DNA from 2 places in the Enterococcus sp. AMC1086 genome. Region 2 is predicted to be linked to the other one. Evidence: a T-box and tRNA genes for the amino acid it is inferred to sense, from the RefSeq annotation. Region 2 holds a T-box; the other holds one or more tRNA genes.
The links. The T-box of region 2 lies ahead of pheS (phenylalanine--tRNA ligase subunit alpha). A T-box ahead of a tRNA ligase gene usually reads a tRNA of that ligase, here a tRNA-Phe.
Positions count from the first base shown of each region.

Region 1 (8,167 bases), 1.1 Mb from region 2:
GACTGCGAGACTTACAAGTCGAGCAGGGACGAAAGTCGGGCTTAGTGATCCGGTGGTTCCGCATGGAAGGGCCATCGCTCAACGGATAAAAGCTACCCTGGGGATAACAGGCTTATCTCCCCCAAGAGTCCACATCGACGGGGAGGTTTGGCACCTCGATGTCGGCTCGTCGCATCCTGGGGCTGTAGTCGGTCCCAAGGGTTGGGCTGTTCGCCCATTAAAGCGGCACGCGAGCTGGGTTCAGAACGTCGTGAGACAGTTCGGTCCCTATCCGTCGCGGGCGTTGGAAATTTGAGAGGAGCTGTCCTTAGTACGAGAGGACCGGGATGGACTTACCGCTGGTGTACCAGTTGTTCTGCCAAGGGCATTGCTGGGTAGCTATGTAGGGAAGGGATAAACGCTGAAAGCATCTAAGTGTGAAGCCCACCTCAAGATGAGATTTCCCATTTCTTTAAGAAAGTAAGACCCCTGAGAGATGATCAGGTAGATAGGTTGGAAGTGGAAGTGCAGTGATGTACGGAGCGGACCAATACTAATCGGTCGAGGACTTAACCAAAGAAACGAAATAAAAAAGTAGATCGGACAGTTTGATTACAACTTCAATCCAGTTTTGAGTGAATAATCACTCAATTGAATAGCAACAACACCCAGTGTGGTGGCGATAGCGAGAAGGATACACCTGTTCCCATGCCGAACACAGAAGTTAAGCTTCTTAGCGCCGATTGTAGTGAAGGGTTTCCCTTTGTGAGAGTAGGACGTCGCCACGCTAAAGTGTTGTCTTGGAGGTTTAGCTCAGCTGGGAGAGCACCTGCCTTACAAGCAGGGGGTCGGCGGTTCGATCCCGTCAACCTCCATTTTTTGAGCCGTTAGCTCAGTTGGTAGAGCATCTGACTTTTAATCAGAGGGTCGCAGGTTCGAGCCCTGCACGGCTCATAGGAATATTTTGCGGGTGTGGCGGAATTGGCAGACGCACTAGATTTAGGATCTAGCGCCTTACGGCGTGGGGGTTCAAGTCCCTTCACCCGCATTTTTAGTCTCGTTTTATAACTAGGCGATCATCACGCCGGCTTAGCTCAGTTGGTAGAGCATCTGATTTGTAATCAGAGGGTCGAGGGTTCAAATCCTTTAGCCGGCATCCAGACTGCGGAAATAGCTCAGTGGTAGAGCACCACCTTGCCAAGGTGGGGGTCGCGGGTTCGAACCCCGTTTTCCGCTTAGCTTGTTCTTTCGCCGGGGTGGCGGAACTGGCAGACGCACAGGACTTAAAATCCTGCGGTGAGTGATCACCGTACCGGTTCGATTCCGGTCCTCGGCATTAGAAATGTTGCACCCATAGCTCAACTGGATAGAGTGCTTGACTACGAATCAAGAGGTTAGGGGTTCGACTCCCTTTGGGTGCATTGTAATTACGGGAAGTAGCTCAGCTTGGTAGAGCACTTGGTTTGGGACCAAGGGGTCGCAGGTTCGAATCCTGTCTTCCCGATTTATTTTGTGGGGCCTTAGCTCAGATGGGAGAGCGCCTGCTTTGCACGCAGGAGGTCAGCGGTTCGATCCCGCTAGGCTCCATTAGTACTTTATTATTTTCGCGGTGTAGCTCAGCTGGCTAGAGCGTCCGGTTCATACCCGGGAGGTCGGGGGTTCGATCCCCTTCGCCGCGATTTCTTTTTTTAAGAGCCAAGGACCTTTAGCTCAGTTGGTTAGAGCAGACGGCTCATAACCGTCCGGTCGTAGGTTCGAGTCCTACAAGGTCCATTGTAGTGACATTTTGATTAGTTGTACTATTTTATTCCGGAGGATTACCCAAGTCCGGCTGAAGGGAACGGTCTTGAAAACCGTCAGGCGGGTAAAACCGTGCAAGGGTTCGAATCCCTTATCCTCCTTTACTAAGAATTACGATGCTTTAGCATTATGGTGATTAGTACTTGTCGAAAGTAGTGAGAGAAAATCTTACTAGAAAACACTAAGAATCATCACTCTTTTATAGTCATATAGGCTATATATTATCGCGGGGTGGAGCAGTCAGGTAGCTCGTCGGGCTCATAACCCGAAGGTCGTAGGTTCAAATCCTGCCCCCGCAATTGCTTTTAAGTAGTAATTAAAAGCTAAAATAAGGTAGTGACGTAATACTTTTACTATTGGTTTGGTAGTTCAGCTGGTTAGAATGCCTGCCTGTCACGCAGGAGGTCGCGGGTTCGAGTCCCGTCCAGACCGTTTTGAAGTTTTGCGGGTGTAGTTTAGTGGTAAAACCACAGCCTTCCAAGCTGTTGTCGCGAGTTCGATTCTCGTCACCCGCTTTATGGGCCTATAGCTCAGCTGGTTAGAGCGCACGCCTGATAAGCGTGAGGTCGATGGTTCGAGTCCATTTAGGCCCATTTTTCAAATTATTTTCTTGGGGAAGTACTCAAGTGGCTGAAGAGGCGCCCCTGCTAAGGGTGTAGGTCGGGAAACCGGCGCGAGGGTTCAAATCCCTCCTTCTCCGTTTCATAGCGGCCCGTTGGTCAAGCGGTTAAGACACCGCCCTTTCACGGCGGTATCACGGGTTCGATTCCCGTACGGGTCATGATTTAATAGTTATTCCGGAGGATTACCCAAGTCCGGCTGAAGGGAACGGTCTTGAAAACCGTCAGGCGGGTAAAACCGTGCAAGGGTTCGAATCCCTTATCCTCCTTTACTAAGAATTACGATGCTTTAGCATTATGGTGATTAGTACTTGTCGAATATAGTGAGAGAAATAACCTTACTAAGAATCATCATTTTTTATAGTCATATAGAGACTATATATTATCGCGGGGTGGAGCAGTCAGGTAGCTCGTCGGGCTCATAACCCGAAGGTCGTAGGTTCAAATCCTGCCCCCGCAATTGCTTTTAAGTAGTAATTAAAAGCTAAATAAGATAGTGACGTAACACTTTTACTATTGGTTTGGTAGTTCAGCTGGTTAGAATGCCTGCCTGTCACGCAGGAGGTCGCGGGTTCGAGTCCCGTCCAGACCGTTTATAGTTTTTTGGCGCAGTAGCTCAGTTGGTAGAGCAACGGATTGAAGCTCCGTGTGTCGGCAGTTCGATTCTGTCTTGCGCCATTTGAAAGAAGAAACATGCGGGTGTAGTTTAGTGGTAAAACCACAGCCTTCCAAGCTGTTGTCGCGAGTTCGATTCTCGTCACCCGCTTTTTTTCTTTAAGGGCCTATAGCTCAGCTGGTTAGAGCGCACGCCTGATAAGCGTGAGGTCGATGGTTCGAGTCCATTTAGGCCCATAATTTTTAAATGGCCCGTTGGTCAAGCGGTTAAGACACCGCCCTTTCACGGCGGTATCACGGGTTCGATTCCCGTACGGGTCATGATTTTAAAACATTTTGCTTCTTTTGCAAAATGTTTTTTTATTGTTTATAAAATATTTTATGAAAACGTTGACAATGCTACTATAATAAGGTATTCTATGCTTGTACAGAATAAGTGAATATCTGGATAGTGATTGTTTAAATACAAGCTAAACCTAATTTTTCTAAAGAGGGAGAGTATCTTCTTTTTTGGAAAGGTTGGGTTTTTCTTTTTTACAATTGAAGGAGTTGAGCATAATGAAATGAAGGGAGCGAAGAAATGATTATTCAAAAAACTTTGAATAATAATGTTGTGATTACGTTAGATGTGAATGAACAAGAGCAAATTGTGATGGGACGTGGTATTGCATTTAAAAGAAAAATAGGAGATTTCATTGAAGAGGAGCGAGTAGATCAAGTATTTCGTTTAGCGAATCAGGATACTTCATTAAAATTCCAAGAACTATTGGGAGAACTACCGTTAGAAGTGATGCAGCTGTCAGATGAGATTATCAAATATGCAAAAACGAAACTTGGCAGAAAGCTAAATGATACAATTTTTATTTCTTTAACGGATCATCTGCATACAGCACTAGAGCGAATGAAGCAAGGAATCGAAGTAAAGAATTTTCTATTATGGGACATCAAGCGTTTTTTTTCTGATGAATATTTTATTGGGAATAAGGCAGTTGAGATGGTCAAAGAGAAGTTCGATGTGCAATTGCCAGAAGATGAAGCTGGTTTTATTGCTTTGCATCTAGTCAATGCAGAAATGGATGAAGAAGTTGGCAATGTTTATGAATTAACAAAAATCATGCAAGAGATTACGAACATCGTTAAATACCATTTCAAAATTACTTTTAATGAAGACTCTGTTTATTTTTATCGTTTTAGTACTCATTTAAAATTTTTTGCTTATCGTTTATTGAATCATAAAGAATTTCATGATGAAGATGATGGAGAACTATATGAAGTAATTAAAAAAAAATATTGTAATGCATATAATTGTGTGAATAAGATTGCTGATTTTTTGACTGAAAGCTATTGTTATAGGATATCAAAGGAAGAAAAGATGTATTTGATTATTCACATTGCACGTGTAGTACAAACAAATCACTAGTGGATTATTGATTTAATAGATTAGTCTTAATGGAAAGGTGGATAGAAGAGAAGAACTGGTACAGCAGGACCCTTTGGATAGTGACATTAAGTTGGCTAAACCTTCAAAAGTAATAGAGTGAAAAAAACTAAACTTTGGAGGAACAAAAAAATGGGAAAATATCATGATTTAGCAGAAAAAATTGTTAGTAATGTAGGTGGGAAAGAAAATATTAATAGTTTGACACATTGTATTACACGCTTACGTTTTAAATTGAAAGATGAATCAAAAGCAAATGACGATGTTCTAAAAAATATGGACGGTGTTGTTACTGTAATGAAGAGTGGTGGACAATATCAGGTAGTAATCGGGAATCATGTACCTGCAGTGTATGAAGACGTTGTAACCATTGCTGGGATTTCAGCGGATGCAGAGCAAGAATCGTCTGGTGGAAATTTGTTTAATCGATTGATCGATATTTTAAGTGGCTGTTTCCAACCATTCTTAGGTGCATTAGCTGCAGCTGGTATGGTGAAAGGTCTAAATGCCTTACTTGTTTTTTTGAAATTATATTCAGCTACTTCTGGAACGTATACAATGTTAAATGGTATTGGTGATGCAATCTTCTACTTCATGCCAGTGATTCTAGGCTATACAGCGGCTAGAAAATTCAATTTAAACCCAATGGTGGGAATTGTTATTGGGGCAGCACTTTGTTATCCAACAGTACAAGGAAGTGCCTTGCAAGCGGCTTTTGAAACAACAGCAGGAGCAGGTGCAGCAGCACCGTATAGTTTGTTAGGATTACCCGCTTATGACACGTTTTTAGGTATTCCGTGGGTTGGTGCTGGGTATACAAGTAGTGTTGTACCGATCATCTTTATTGTTGCTTTTGCAGCTCAAATTCAAAAACTCTTCAAGAAACTTATTCCTGAAGTTGTTCAAACATTCCTGGTACCATTCTTTGTATTACTAATTGCATTACCCGTTGGTTTTTTAGTAATTGGTCCGATCATCAGCATGTTGACAGATTTATTAAGTGCTGGATTCCAATCTTTGATGGGCTTTTCACCAGCATTATATGGCATTATTCTTGGTTTCTTCTGGCAAGTCTTGGTTATTTTTGGATTACACTGGAGTGTTGTGCCACTTGCGATCATGCAGATTACTCAAGAAGGAGCAAGTCAAGTATTAGTCGGTTCTTTTGGCGCTAGTTTTGCTCAAACAGCTGTAGTAATGGCAATGTTTTTCAAATTGAAAGATACGAAAATGAAAGCGTTATGTCCACCAGCCATTATTTCTGGTATATTCGGAGTAACTGAACCAGCAATTTACGGTATCACTCTCCCTAAAAAAACGCCATTTATCTTTTCCATGATTGGAGGAGCAGCTGGCGGATTCTATTTGATGATTAATACTGTAACATCTTATACCATGGGTGGATTGGGTATCTTTGGTGTTTTAAACTATATCAATGGTGATAATGCGAGCGGTATGATTCATTCGTTTGTAGCAATATTAATATCAGCTGGTATCGGCTTTGGTTTAACATTCTTTTTCTGGAAAGATGATACAGTTGTAGAAGAAATAACGGAAAATAAAAAAGCGCAAAAAGCAATTAAAGAAGCTGTTTTGAGCCCAGTTAAAGGGCGTGTTCTACCTTTAAGTAAAGCAAGTGATCAAGCGTTTGCTCAAGGTGCTTTAGGAAAAGGTGTTTTGATTGAACCGACAGAAGGTGTTGTTAGAGCACCATTCGATGGAACCGTTATGACACTCTTTCCGACACTGCACGCGATTGGCTTAATATCTGATCAAGGGATGGAATTGTTAATTCATATCGGTATGGATACGGTTCAGTTAGAAGGGAATGGTTTTGAGGGAAAAGTAGCACAAGGTGATAAAGTGAAAAAAGGGCAAGTTTTGGTTACTTTTGACATAGAGGCAATCAAAGTAGCTGGCTACAGTGTGGAAACGCCAGTTATTGTGACAAATACTGATGACTATTTAGATATCGTAGAAACACAAGAACGCGAAGTGACCTCAAACGATACATTAATTACGGGATTAACTTAAAAAATAGTTGAGAACAAAGTTTGATAGGTTTTACTACAAACTTATAAAAGAAAGGGATTTTGATATGGGATTTAGAAAAGACTTTTTATGGGGCGGCGCAACAGCGGCCAATCAATGTGAAGGGGGCTATAATGAAGGCGGCCGAGGCTTAGCTAACGTAGATCTAGCGCCAGTGGGACCAGATCGTTTTCCAGTAATCACAGGAGAAAAAAAGATGTTTGAATTTGATGACGAACATTTTTACCCAGCGCAAAATGCAATCGACATGTATCATCGTTATAAAGAAGACATTGCGTTATTTGGCGAAATGGGCTTTAAAACCTATCGTCTATCGATTGCCTGGAGTCGTATTTTCCCTCTAGGAGACGAAACAGAGCCGAATGAAGAAGGATTGAAGTTCTATGAAGAGTTGTTCAAAGAATGCCATAAACACGGGATAGAGCCTCTTGTAACGATCACACATTTTGATTGTCCGATGCATCTCGTCGAAAAATATGGTGCATGGCGCAGTCGTGAATTAGTCGGGTTTTATGAAAATCTATGTAACGTGATCTTCAATCGCTACAAAGGCTTAGTAAAATACTGGTTGACGTTCAACGAAATCAACATGATTTTACATGCACCATTTATGGGCGCAGGGCTTTATTTTGAAGAAGGCGAAAACAAAGAACAAGTGAAATACCAAGCCGCACATCATGAATTATTGGCGAGTGCCATTGCGACCAAAATCGCACATGAAGTCGATCCCGAAAACCAAGTAGGCTGTATGTTAGCGGCTGGTACAAACTATGCGTACACTTGTAAACCAGAAGATGTTTGGGCAGCTCGTCAAGCAGATCGTGAGAATTTCTTCTTTATCGATGTCCAATCTCGTGGAGAATATCCAGCGTATGCGTTGAAAGAATTAGAACGTGCAGGGATTGAATTACCAATTGAAGAGGGCGATTTAGACTTATTAAAAGAACATACCGTTGATTTTATTTCATTCTCTTATTATTCATCACGGGTCCAATCAACAGATCCGGCAATCAATGAACAAACAGCTGGAAATATCTTTGCCTCAGTGAAAAATCCGTATTTAGAAGCAAGTGAATGGGGCTGGCAGATCGATCCACTTGGATTGCGTACCACAATGAATGACTTGTATGATCGTTATCAAAAACCACTATTTATTGTTGAAAACGGCTTAGGTGCCGTGGATACGCCAGATGAAAATGGGAATGTGATCGATGATTATCGGATTGAGTATCTAGCCGCACACATCCAAGCAATGAAAGATGCGGTTGAACTGGATGGTGTAGATTTATTAGGTTATACAACGTGGGGCTGTATCGATCTTGTTTCAGCAGGAACAGGAGAAATGAAAAAAAGATATGGCTTCATCTATGTCGACCGTGATAATGATGGAAAGGGGACATTGAAACGCTCGAAGAAAAAATCATTTGATTGGTATAAAAAAGTTATTGCTACAAATGGGGAAGAATTGACGAACGAATAAAAAAGGAGGAAATTTTATGAAAAAGATAGGAAAAATATTAGGGGTTTTAATGTTAGGTTTAGTAATGGTAGCTGGGTGTGGTAACGGAAACGCTCAAAAAGACGATAGCTCATCTACTAAAAAAGCACCAGAAGAGTTGACGTTGTACATCGTTCGCCATGGGAAAACGATGTTAAATACAAC
Region 1 covers NZ_CM177100.1:2,872,494-2,880,660, reverse strand. The annotation lists rRNA gene AC4BC4_RS13620 (23S ribosomal RNA) at 1-556, shown strand, start outside; rRNA gene rrf (5S ribosomal RNA) at 652-767, shown strand; tRNA gene AC4BC4_RS13610 (tRNA-Val) at 782-854, shown strand; tRNA gene AC4BC4_RS13605 (tRNA-Lys) at 861-933, shown strand; tRNA gene AC4BC4_RS13600 (tRNA-Leu) at 946-1,027, shown strand; tRNA gene AC4BC4_RS13595 (tRNA-Thr) at 1,063-1,135, shown strand; tRNA gene AC4BC4_RS13590 (tRNA-Gly) at 1,144-1,215, shown strand; tRNA gene AC4BC4_RS13585 (tRNA-Leu) at 1,230-1,315, shown strand; tRNA gene AC4BC4_RS13580 (tRNA-Arg) at 1,327-1,400, shown strand; tRNA gene AC4BC4_RS13575 (tRNA-Pro) at 1,410-1,483, shown strand; tRNA gene AC4BC4_RS13570 (tRNA-Ala) at 1,494-1,566, shown strand; tRNA gene AC4BC4_RS13565 (tRNA-Met) at 1,585-1,658, shown strand; tRNA gene AC4BC4_RS13560 (tRNA-Ile) at 1,679-1,752, shown strand; tRNA gene AC4BC4_RS13555 (tRNA-Ser) at 1,791-1,880, shown strand; tRNA gene AC4BC4_RS13550 (tRNA-Met) at 2,005-2,078, shown strand; tRNA gene AC4BC4_RS13545 (tRNA-Asp) at 2,138-2,211, shown strand; tRNA gene AC4BC4_RS13540 (tRNA-Gly) at 2,224-2,294, shown strand; tRNA gene AC4BC4_RS13535 (tRNA-Ile) at 2,299-2,372, shown strand; tRNA gene AC4BC4_RS13530 (tRNA-Ser) at 2,392-2,479, shown strand; tRNA gene AC4BC4_RS13525 (tRNA-Glu) at 2,489-2,560, shown strand; tRNA gene AC4BC4_RS13520 (tRNA-Ser) at 2,579-2,668, shown strand; tRNA gene AC4BC4_RS13515 (tRNA-Met) at 2,786-2,859, shown strand; tRNA gene AC4BC4_RS13510 (tRNA-Asp) at 2,918-2,991, shown strand; tRNA gene AC4BC4_RS13505 (tRNA-Phe) at 3,005-3,077, shown strand; tRNA gene AC4BC4_RS13500 (tRNA-Gly) at 3,095-3,165, shown strand; tRNA gene AC4BC4_RS13495 (tRNA-Ile) at 3,178-3,251, shown strand; tRNA gene AC4BC4_RS13490 (tRNA-Glu) at 3,264-3,335, shown strand; gene licT (BglG family transcription antiterminator LicT) at 3,595-4,434, shown strand; gene AC4BC4_RS13480 (beta-glucoside-specific PTS transporter subunit IIABC) at 4,585-6,486, shown strand; gene AC4BC4_RS13475 (6-phospho-beta-glucosidase) at 6,551-7,984, shown strand; gene AC4BC4_RS13470 (histidine phosphatase family protein) at 8,001-8,167, shown strand, end outside.
Region 1: it encodes a tRNA-Phe, which carries the amino acid that the T-box ahead of pheS (phenylalanine--tRNA ligase subunit alpha) is inferred to sense. The anticodon was not compared.

Region 2 (8,167 bases):
GTTGATTAGTGACTTAACCAATTTAAAGCGGCAGAAAAAAGAAACGCACGAAGGAATACCGTCTTTTTGGGATGCTTTGGAACGAGAATTAATGACACGCTCACAAGCAAAACTAGCAAGACATGTCTTTGAAAGTCTGGGTCATAAAAATTTGCCAGAAAATTTACAAGAGCATCTAGCGGATGAATTATATACAAAACATATTTATACATCTGTTTCTAGAATGGAAAGTTTCTATCGATGCCAGTATCAATATTTTTCACGTTTTGGTTTAGGATTAAAAGAAAGAGATGTTTTTGGTTTATCGCCAGCGGCAACGGGTGATTTTTTCCATGAGGCATTGGACCAGTTCTTTAAATTATTGATCATGCAAAAGAAACAATTATCTGAGCTGACCGATCGAGAAGTCAACGAGTTTACGGAACAAATCCTGAATGCTGTGTTCGGCGAGATAAAATTTTCGATTCTTGATTCATCGAGTCGAATGAACTATATTCGCTATCAGCTTGGGCAAACGATAAAAAAAGTTAGCTGGGCACTGAAGCGGCAAAGTGAACGCAGTGGAATGACAGCTGTTCAGACGGAAGTTTTATTCGGGCAGATCGCTAGTCAAAAAGGGATCAAGGGGTTAGAACTACCTCTCGAAAATGGGGGGAATATAAGTGTTAGAGGTAAGATTGATCGCTTGGATCAACTGGTGACACCTGATTCTGTCTATTTAGGAGTCGTAGATTATAAATCGAGTCACAAAAAATTTAATATTACAGAAGCGTATTATGGACTAGCAATGCAGATGCTCACATACTTGGATGTCGCGTTGATGGATGCTGTGAATTTAGTAGGTCAATCGGCCAAACCGGCAGGTTCGTTTTATCTTCATGTGCACAATCCTATTCTTCCATATGAAACGGAAGATAAAAAAGAACAGCAACTTTTAAAGAAATTTCAATTTGATGGATTGTTATTGAATGACCCAGTCTTACTTGAAAATCTGGATAAAAGTTTGCAAGCCAAACAAAGTTCTTTGATTTACCCGATAGAAGAATCAGCTAAAGAAATAATTAAACCAGGTCGTCGTCAAGAAGATAAATTTGTAACAGAACCAGAGTTAGATGCGTTATTGATCCATAACCGCAGCAAGTTTATTGAAGCCGGGAATAAGATTATTAGCGGTGAGATCGGTTTGAATCCAGCTTATCAAGGAAAAGAACGAATTGCTTGTCGTTTTTGTCCATTTCGAAGTGTCTGTAACTTTGATGTGATGCTAAAAGAAAATAATTACAATCGAATTGAGACGTTATCTAAAAAAGAAGTGATGGATCGTTTGATTGACAATGATCAAAAGGGAGGACGGATAGATGAGTAAGATAATTCCTTTACGTCCAGAAAATGAACAATTTACCGACAATCAATGGCAAGCTGTTTTTGACGGAAATGAAAATATTTTAGTGTCGGCCTCCGCAGGTTCTGGGAAAACAACTGTTCTTGTCCGCAGAGTCATCGAAAAGCTAAAAAGTGGTGTAGATATTGATCGTTTATTGATCGTAACCTATACAGAGGCTGCAGCCAAAGAAATGAAAGAACGAATTCAGCTTGCTTTGCAAAAAGCGATCACAAATGAGAGTGATCAAGAGAAAAAACAGCACTTTATTAGACAATTGACCTTGCTGCCTACAGCTAATATCAGTACCTTGCATGCATTTTGTCTAACAGTGATTCGTCGTTTTTATTATTTGATCGAAATGGATCCAGTTTTTCGATTGTTGACAGATGAGACCGAGATGTTGCTTTTAAAAGAGGATGTTTGGGATGAGCTTAGAGAGCAATTCTACGCGGAAAACCAAGAATCTTTTTACCAGTTGACTAGTAATTTTTCAAATGATCGTAGTGATGACGGATTGACTCGTTTGATTTTTTCATTATATGAATTTGCCCGTGCCAATCCCGATCCTGATGATTGGTTGATGCATCTAGCTGATAGTTATCGTGTCGCTGGACAATTAGGTGATTCAGTTTTATTTCAAGAGTATTTAAAACCTCAGCTGATGGAAAGTCTGTTTCGGTGTGTAAATCGTTATGAAGAGATGATCCGTTTAACTGAAGGAGAAGAAAAATTAGGGAAAATCGAGATTCTTGCCAGAAATGAAAAAGATTTTGTTGAGACCTTTATCAGCCAGTTAGCAGATAATGATTTAGAAGCAGGTTTTGAAATTTCTAAAACTGTTACTTTTGAACGTTATCCTACCGTACGTGTGGAAGAGTTGAAAGAAATAGCTGCACAAGCGAAAAATTTACGAGAGCAAAATAAAAAAGCTATAAATGATAATTTGAACAACTTGTTTACGTTATCACCAGAACAAATGAAAGAAATTTTAAATCAATCACAGCCACTTGTTGAAGAAATGGCTAAAGTCGGAAAAGCGTTCATAGAGAGTTATAGTAAACAAAAACTGAAAAAAGGGTTAGTCGATTTCAATGATTTAGAGCATTTCACCTTAGCGATTTTAGCAAAAAAAGAAACAGGTGAATGGTCGGCTACAGAAGCTTCAACATATTATCGCGATAAATTTGATGAAGTTTTAGTCGATGAGTATCAAGATATCAATCGATTACAAGAGACGATCCTTTATTGGTTAAGAAGACCAATAGCAGAAGATGGAAACTTATTTATGGTGGGAGATGTGAAGCAGTCTATCTATTCCTTCCGTTTAGCTGATCCAATGCTTTTTATTGAAAAATACAATCAATATGGTCAAAATAAAGAAGGAAAACGAATCGTTTTAGCTGAAAATTTTCGTTCCAGAAAAAATGTATTAGATTTTACCAATTTAGTTTTTGAGCAATTAATGGACGAACGCGTCGGTCAAATCGAATATGACGAAGCGGCTCAACTTGTTCATGGATTCGATCAGTTTTCAGAAGCTGAAAATTATGATACTGAGTTATTGATTTATGAAAAAAAATCAGAGCAGGAAGAGAGCTTGCAAGTGACGGATGATTCTCAATTAATTCTGGAAGATAAAACTGAAGGCGAGTTGCACATGACCGCGCTGAAAATAAGAGAGTTGATCGATAATAAATTTTTGATCTATGATAAATCGGTCAAAGAAAATCGACCACTTACGTATAAAGATATTGTGCTGTTGACACCGACGAAGAAAAATAATTTGACCATTTTAGAAATTTTTAAGCTAGCTGGAATTCCAATTCAGGTAAATGATGCTCAAAATTATTTTCAAGCAACAGAAGTTCAAACAATGGTGTCTCTGTTACAGATCATCGACAATCCCTATCAAGATATTCCGTTAGCAGCTATTTTGCGTTCACCAATTGTAGGATTGAAAGAAAATGAATTAGTGACGATCCGATTGGCAGCTAAAAAAAGTTCATTTTACGAAGCTTTTTTATCGTTTAACCTAAATGATACTAACGAAAAAGGGCATCAAACGTTAAAAGAAAAGACTATGCAATTTGCTGAATGGTTAGAGAAATGGCGAGAAATGGCAAGACGAAATCAATTAGCGACATTGATTTGGCAAATTTATCAAGATACTGCGTATTTAGATTATGTAGGAGGAATGCCTGCTGGTAAACAAAGGCAAGCCAATTTATTTGCATTAGTTGACCGAGCAGCGAGTTATGAGCAGACCAGTTTCCGTGGATTATTTCAGTTTGTTCGTTTTATTGAAAAAATGCAGGAAAAAGATAAGGATTTAGCAGAACCCGTGATTTTGAGCGATGAAAATGCGGTGCGGGTGATGACGATCCATGCGAGTAAAGGGTTAGAATTTCCTGTCGTTTTTATTCTAGACATGACCAAAGAGTTCAATCTTGGTGATTTAAATGAACGTTATATATTTGATGATCGTTTAGGTGTAGGGATTCGTTATCTTGATCAAGCAGAACGTATGTTGTATGAAACATTGCCGTTTTTAGCAATCAAACAAGCAAAATTAAAAAAATTACTTTCAGAAGAAATGCGTAAATTATATGTTGCATTGACACGAGCAGAGCAAAAACTTTATTTGGTCGGTTCTTACAACAATCAAGAGGCTGCTTTCAAAGAATGGCTGAAAGTTGGAGATGTTCAGACAAAAGTCTTGCCCAGTGAAAATCGTCTGCAAGGGAAAAGTAGTTTGATGAACTGGGTTGGGATGAGTTTGATTCGTCATCAAAAAATGTCGGAATTTCAAACAACCTTTGTTACTGAAACAGTCGCTGGAATCACGCAACACGCTGCAGGGTTCAATGTTTCTTTTGTAACGGAAAAAGAAATACAAGATCAATTTGCGACCCTTCAATTTATTGAAACAGATTCCTTAAAAAAAGTGAGCTCTCAGACAAGTGATCCAAAAAAGATAAAAAAAGCTCTTCAACGTTTGAACTATGATTATCCTTATCAGCTTTCAACAAAAACAACGAATTATCAATCAGTATCAGAAATAAAACGTGTATTTGAAGATCCAGATAATAAAGAAATAGCTAAAATCGAAGTAGATGAAAAAAATACAATTCAGGAAACTCCGATGATTATTCATCGGATTAGTGAAGGAGAATTAGGGAAACCCAGATTTATTGAAACGATCCGAAAACCATCGGCTGTTGAAATCGGCACAGCAACTCATTATTTATTACAGCTTTTGGATTTAAACGAAGCACCGACAAAGGCTACCATTGGTGCATTGCTTGAGGAATTAGTTCAAACAAAAATCATCCAAGAAAATGTAGCCAAACGAATCAATATCGAACAAGTGCTATCATTTTACCGCACTAGTTTAGGACAAAAATTACTTGAAAATCCAGCACTAATTGTTCGTGAACAGCCGTTTTCAATGTTGTTGAAAGCAGAAGAACTGATCAAAGATTACCCAAAAGAAACACAAGACGATTTATTGATCCATGGTATGATTGATGGATACATTTTGCACGATGAGGACTGCATTCTCTATGATTACAAGACTGATTTTGTCCAAGATATTGACAATCCACAAGAAATCAAAAAAGTTATTCAGCGCTATAGAGGTCAGCTGAACTTATATCGAAAAGCGTTGGCGCAAGCAACGAACAAACAAGTAAATCAAGTATTACTAGTATTATTGTCCGCAGGGATCATTATTGATTTGGACAAAGAGCAAATTATTGAAAAAATGAATTAAATTAAAAGCAGATATACTTACAAATTGTAAGTTGTGTGCTATACTCAGTTTACGAGGTGAGGAAAATGGAGCAAGTAAAAACAACCGAATTTTCACTATGTCCCAAATTCGAAAAGGCATTTACGATTTTAGGAAAGAAATGGAATGGTTTGATTATTGATGTCTTTTTGGAAAATGGTCCTCAACGATTTGGCGAGTTAAAACAAAAAATCCCTGAACTAAGCGATCGTGTATTAGTGGAACGCTTGAAAGAATTAGAAGGGGAAGGGATCATCTCAAAAGCAGTTCGCTGTGATGAGAGCAGTCGTCTAGAGTATTTTCTCACAAATAAAGGTAAGGACCTACAACATGCAATGGAACAAATCCAGCATTGGGCAGAAAAATGGGTCACTGCGGAAGAATGCAGTTGACCTCAGATGTAAATTCTTGTACACTATAATCAATTGAATAACAAAAAATGTAGATGGAAAAGAGTAATTTGGCTGATACGAAAAGGGAAAACCTGTCTTAGACTGAAAACAGGTTACGTAATCGAAAAATGAAGTTCACTTCCGGAGTTTGTTTGTTCCAAAGAGATCAGACCGGTGAAAGCCGTTATATGAATTGAGTGCATGATTTTTTATCATGAAGTAGGATGGTAACACGATAGCTCGTTCCTTAATATAGGAGCGGGCTATCGTTTTTTATTTTAATTAGTTTGTTGTAAAAAATGACTTGTTTTCATCAATACTTTATACTCAATTTTGTTACCAAACAAAAGAAAGGAATAAAAAAATGACATTAAAAGCTCAATTAGAAGCATTAAGAGATGAAACGTTGAATAATATTCAAACTGTATCTGATCTTAAAGCACTAAACCAAATCAGAGTAGAGACACTGGGGAAAAAAGGCCCGATCACAGAAGTGTTGAGAGGCATGAAGGATTTATCAGCTGAGGAACGTCCGATAGTAGGAAGTTTTGCTAATGAAATTCGCGATATGTTGAGTGACGCTGTTGAAGCACGCAAAGAAGTTTTAGAAACTATTGCGTTAAATGCGGCGTTAGAACAAGAGACGACCGATGTTACCTTACCTGGAAAACAGATGACCCACGGTACACGTCATGTATTATCTCAAGTAATGGAAGAAATCGAAGATATCTTTGTCGGTATGGGATACCAAGTTGTTGAAGGATATGAAGTAGAGTCGGATCAGTATAATTTTGAGCGCATGAATTTACCTAAAGATCATCCAGCTCGCGACATGCAAGATACATTTTATATTTCTGATGATATTTTGATTCGTACTCATACGTCACCTGTTCAAGCCAGAACCATGGAAAAACATGATTTTTCAAAAAGTGCATTACGCATGATTTCTCCAGGAAAAGTATTCCGTAGAGATACAGATGATGCGACGCATAGTCATCAATTCCATCAAATTGAAGGCTTAGTTATCGATAAAAATATTACGATGGGGGATCTAAAAGGAACCTTAGAAGTTGTAATGAAAAAAATGTTTGGTGAAGACCGTAAGATTCGCCTGCGTCCAAGTTATTTCCCGTTTACAGAACCATCTGTTGAAGTTGATGTTAGTTGCTTTAAATGTGGAGGGGCTGGATGTAATGTTTGTAAGCATACTGGCTGGATTGAAATTTTAGGTGCCGGTATGGTTCATCCAGATGTTCTATCTATGTCAGGGATCGATCCAAATGAATATACAGGTTTTGCTTTTGGCTTAGGACCAGATCGTGTAGCAATGCTGCGTTATGGTGTGAACGACATACGTAATTTCTATCAAAATGATTTACGTTTCTTAAATCAGTTCAAGGTAAAGGAGTAATCGATGATGTTAGTTTCTTATAAATGGTTAAGTGAATATTTAGATCTTTCGAAAATTTCAGCAAAAGAATTATCTGATCAAATGTCTTTGACTGGGATTGAAGTTGAAGGCGTGGAAGTACCAGAAGAAGGCTTGAAAAAAATAGTCGTAGGTGAGGTTAAAGAATGTATTCCTCATCCAAATTCGGATCATTTATCAATTTGCCAAGTGGATATAGGCGAAGAAGAATTATCCCAAATCGTATGTGGTGCGTCAAATGTCAAAGTCGGCATTAAAGTAATTGTTGCGTTACCAGGATCTCGAATTACTGGAAATCAAAAAATCAAAAAAGGTAAAATGCGCGGTGAAGTCTCAAATGGGATGATCTGTTCGTTACAAGAATTGGGTTATTCTGATAATGTGATTCCTAAAGCTTATTCTGACGGGATTTATTATATGCCAGCGGATGCTATCAATGGGGATGATGTGTTTTCTTATTTAGATATGGATGATCATATTATCGAATTATCGATCACGCCAAATCGTGCTGATGCTTTAAGCATGCGCGGTGTAGCGTATGAAGTAGGCGCTATTTATCGTCAGACACCTCAATTCAATGATGAAATTTTAAAAGAGGATGCCACCCAAACTGCTGCTGATTATATCTCTGTTGAAGTAGAAGATAAAAAAGATACACCAGCCTATCAAATTAGAATCATCAAAGATGTAAAAATTGCTGAAAGTCCGTTGTGGTTGCAAACTCGTTTAATGAATGAGGGCATTCGTCCAATCAATAATGTCGTTGACGTAACAAACTATATTCTTTTATTATTTGGACAACCTTTGCATGCGTTTGATTATGATAAGTTGGATAGTAAAACTATTTTAGTCAGACGTGGCAAATCTGGCGAAGAAATCGTTACTTTAGATAGCGAAACAAGAAAAGTATCAGATGAAAATATCGTCATTACAAATGGAAATGTTCCTGTGGCTTTAGCTGGTGTAATGGGTGGTGCGGACTCTGAAATCACTGAGGGAACAACTACAGTTGCTTTAGAATCAGCATTATTTGATTCTTTGTCGGTTCGTAGAACGTCAAAAGAATTCAATCTACGTAGTGAATCTTCTAGTCGTTTTGAAAAAGGCATCAACCATGCAACGATTGGTGAAGCAGGCGATGTGGCAGCAGCCATGATCGCTAAATTAGCTGG
Region 2 covers NZ_CM177100.1:1,795,062-1,803,228, reverse strand. The annotation lists gene AC4BC4_RS08405 (PD-(D/E)XK nuclease family protein) at 1-1,366, shown strand, start outside; gene addA (helicase-exonuclease AddAB subunit AddA) at 1,359-5,156, shown strand; gene AC4BC4_RS08395 (winged helix-turn-helix transcriptional regulator) at 5,222-5,566, shown strand; T-box leader at 5,608-5,817, shown strand; gene pheS (phenylalanine--tRNA ligase subunit alpha) at 5,931-6,977, shown strand; gene pheT (phenylalanine--tRNA ligase subunit beta) at 6,984-8,167, shown strand, end outside.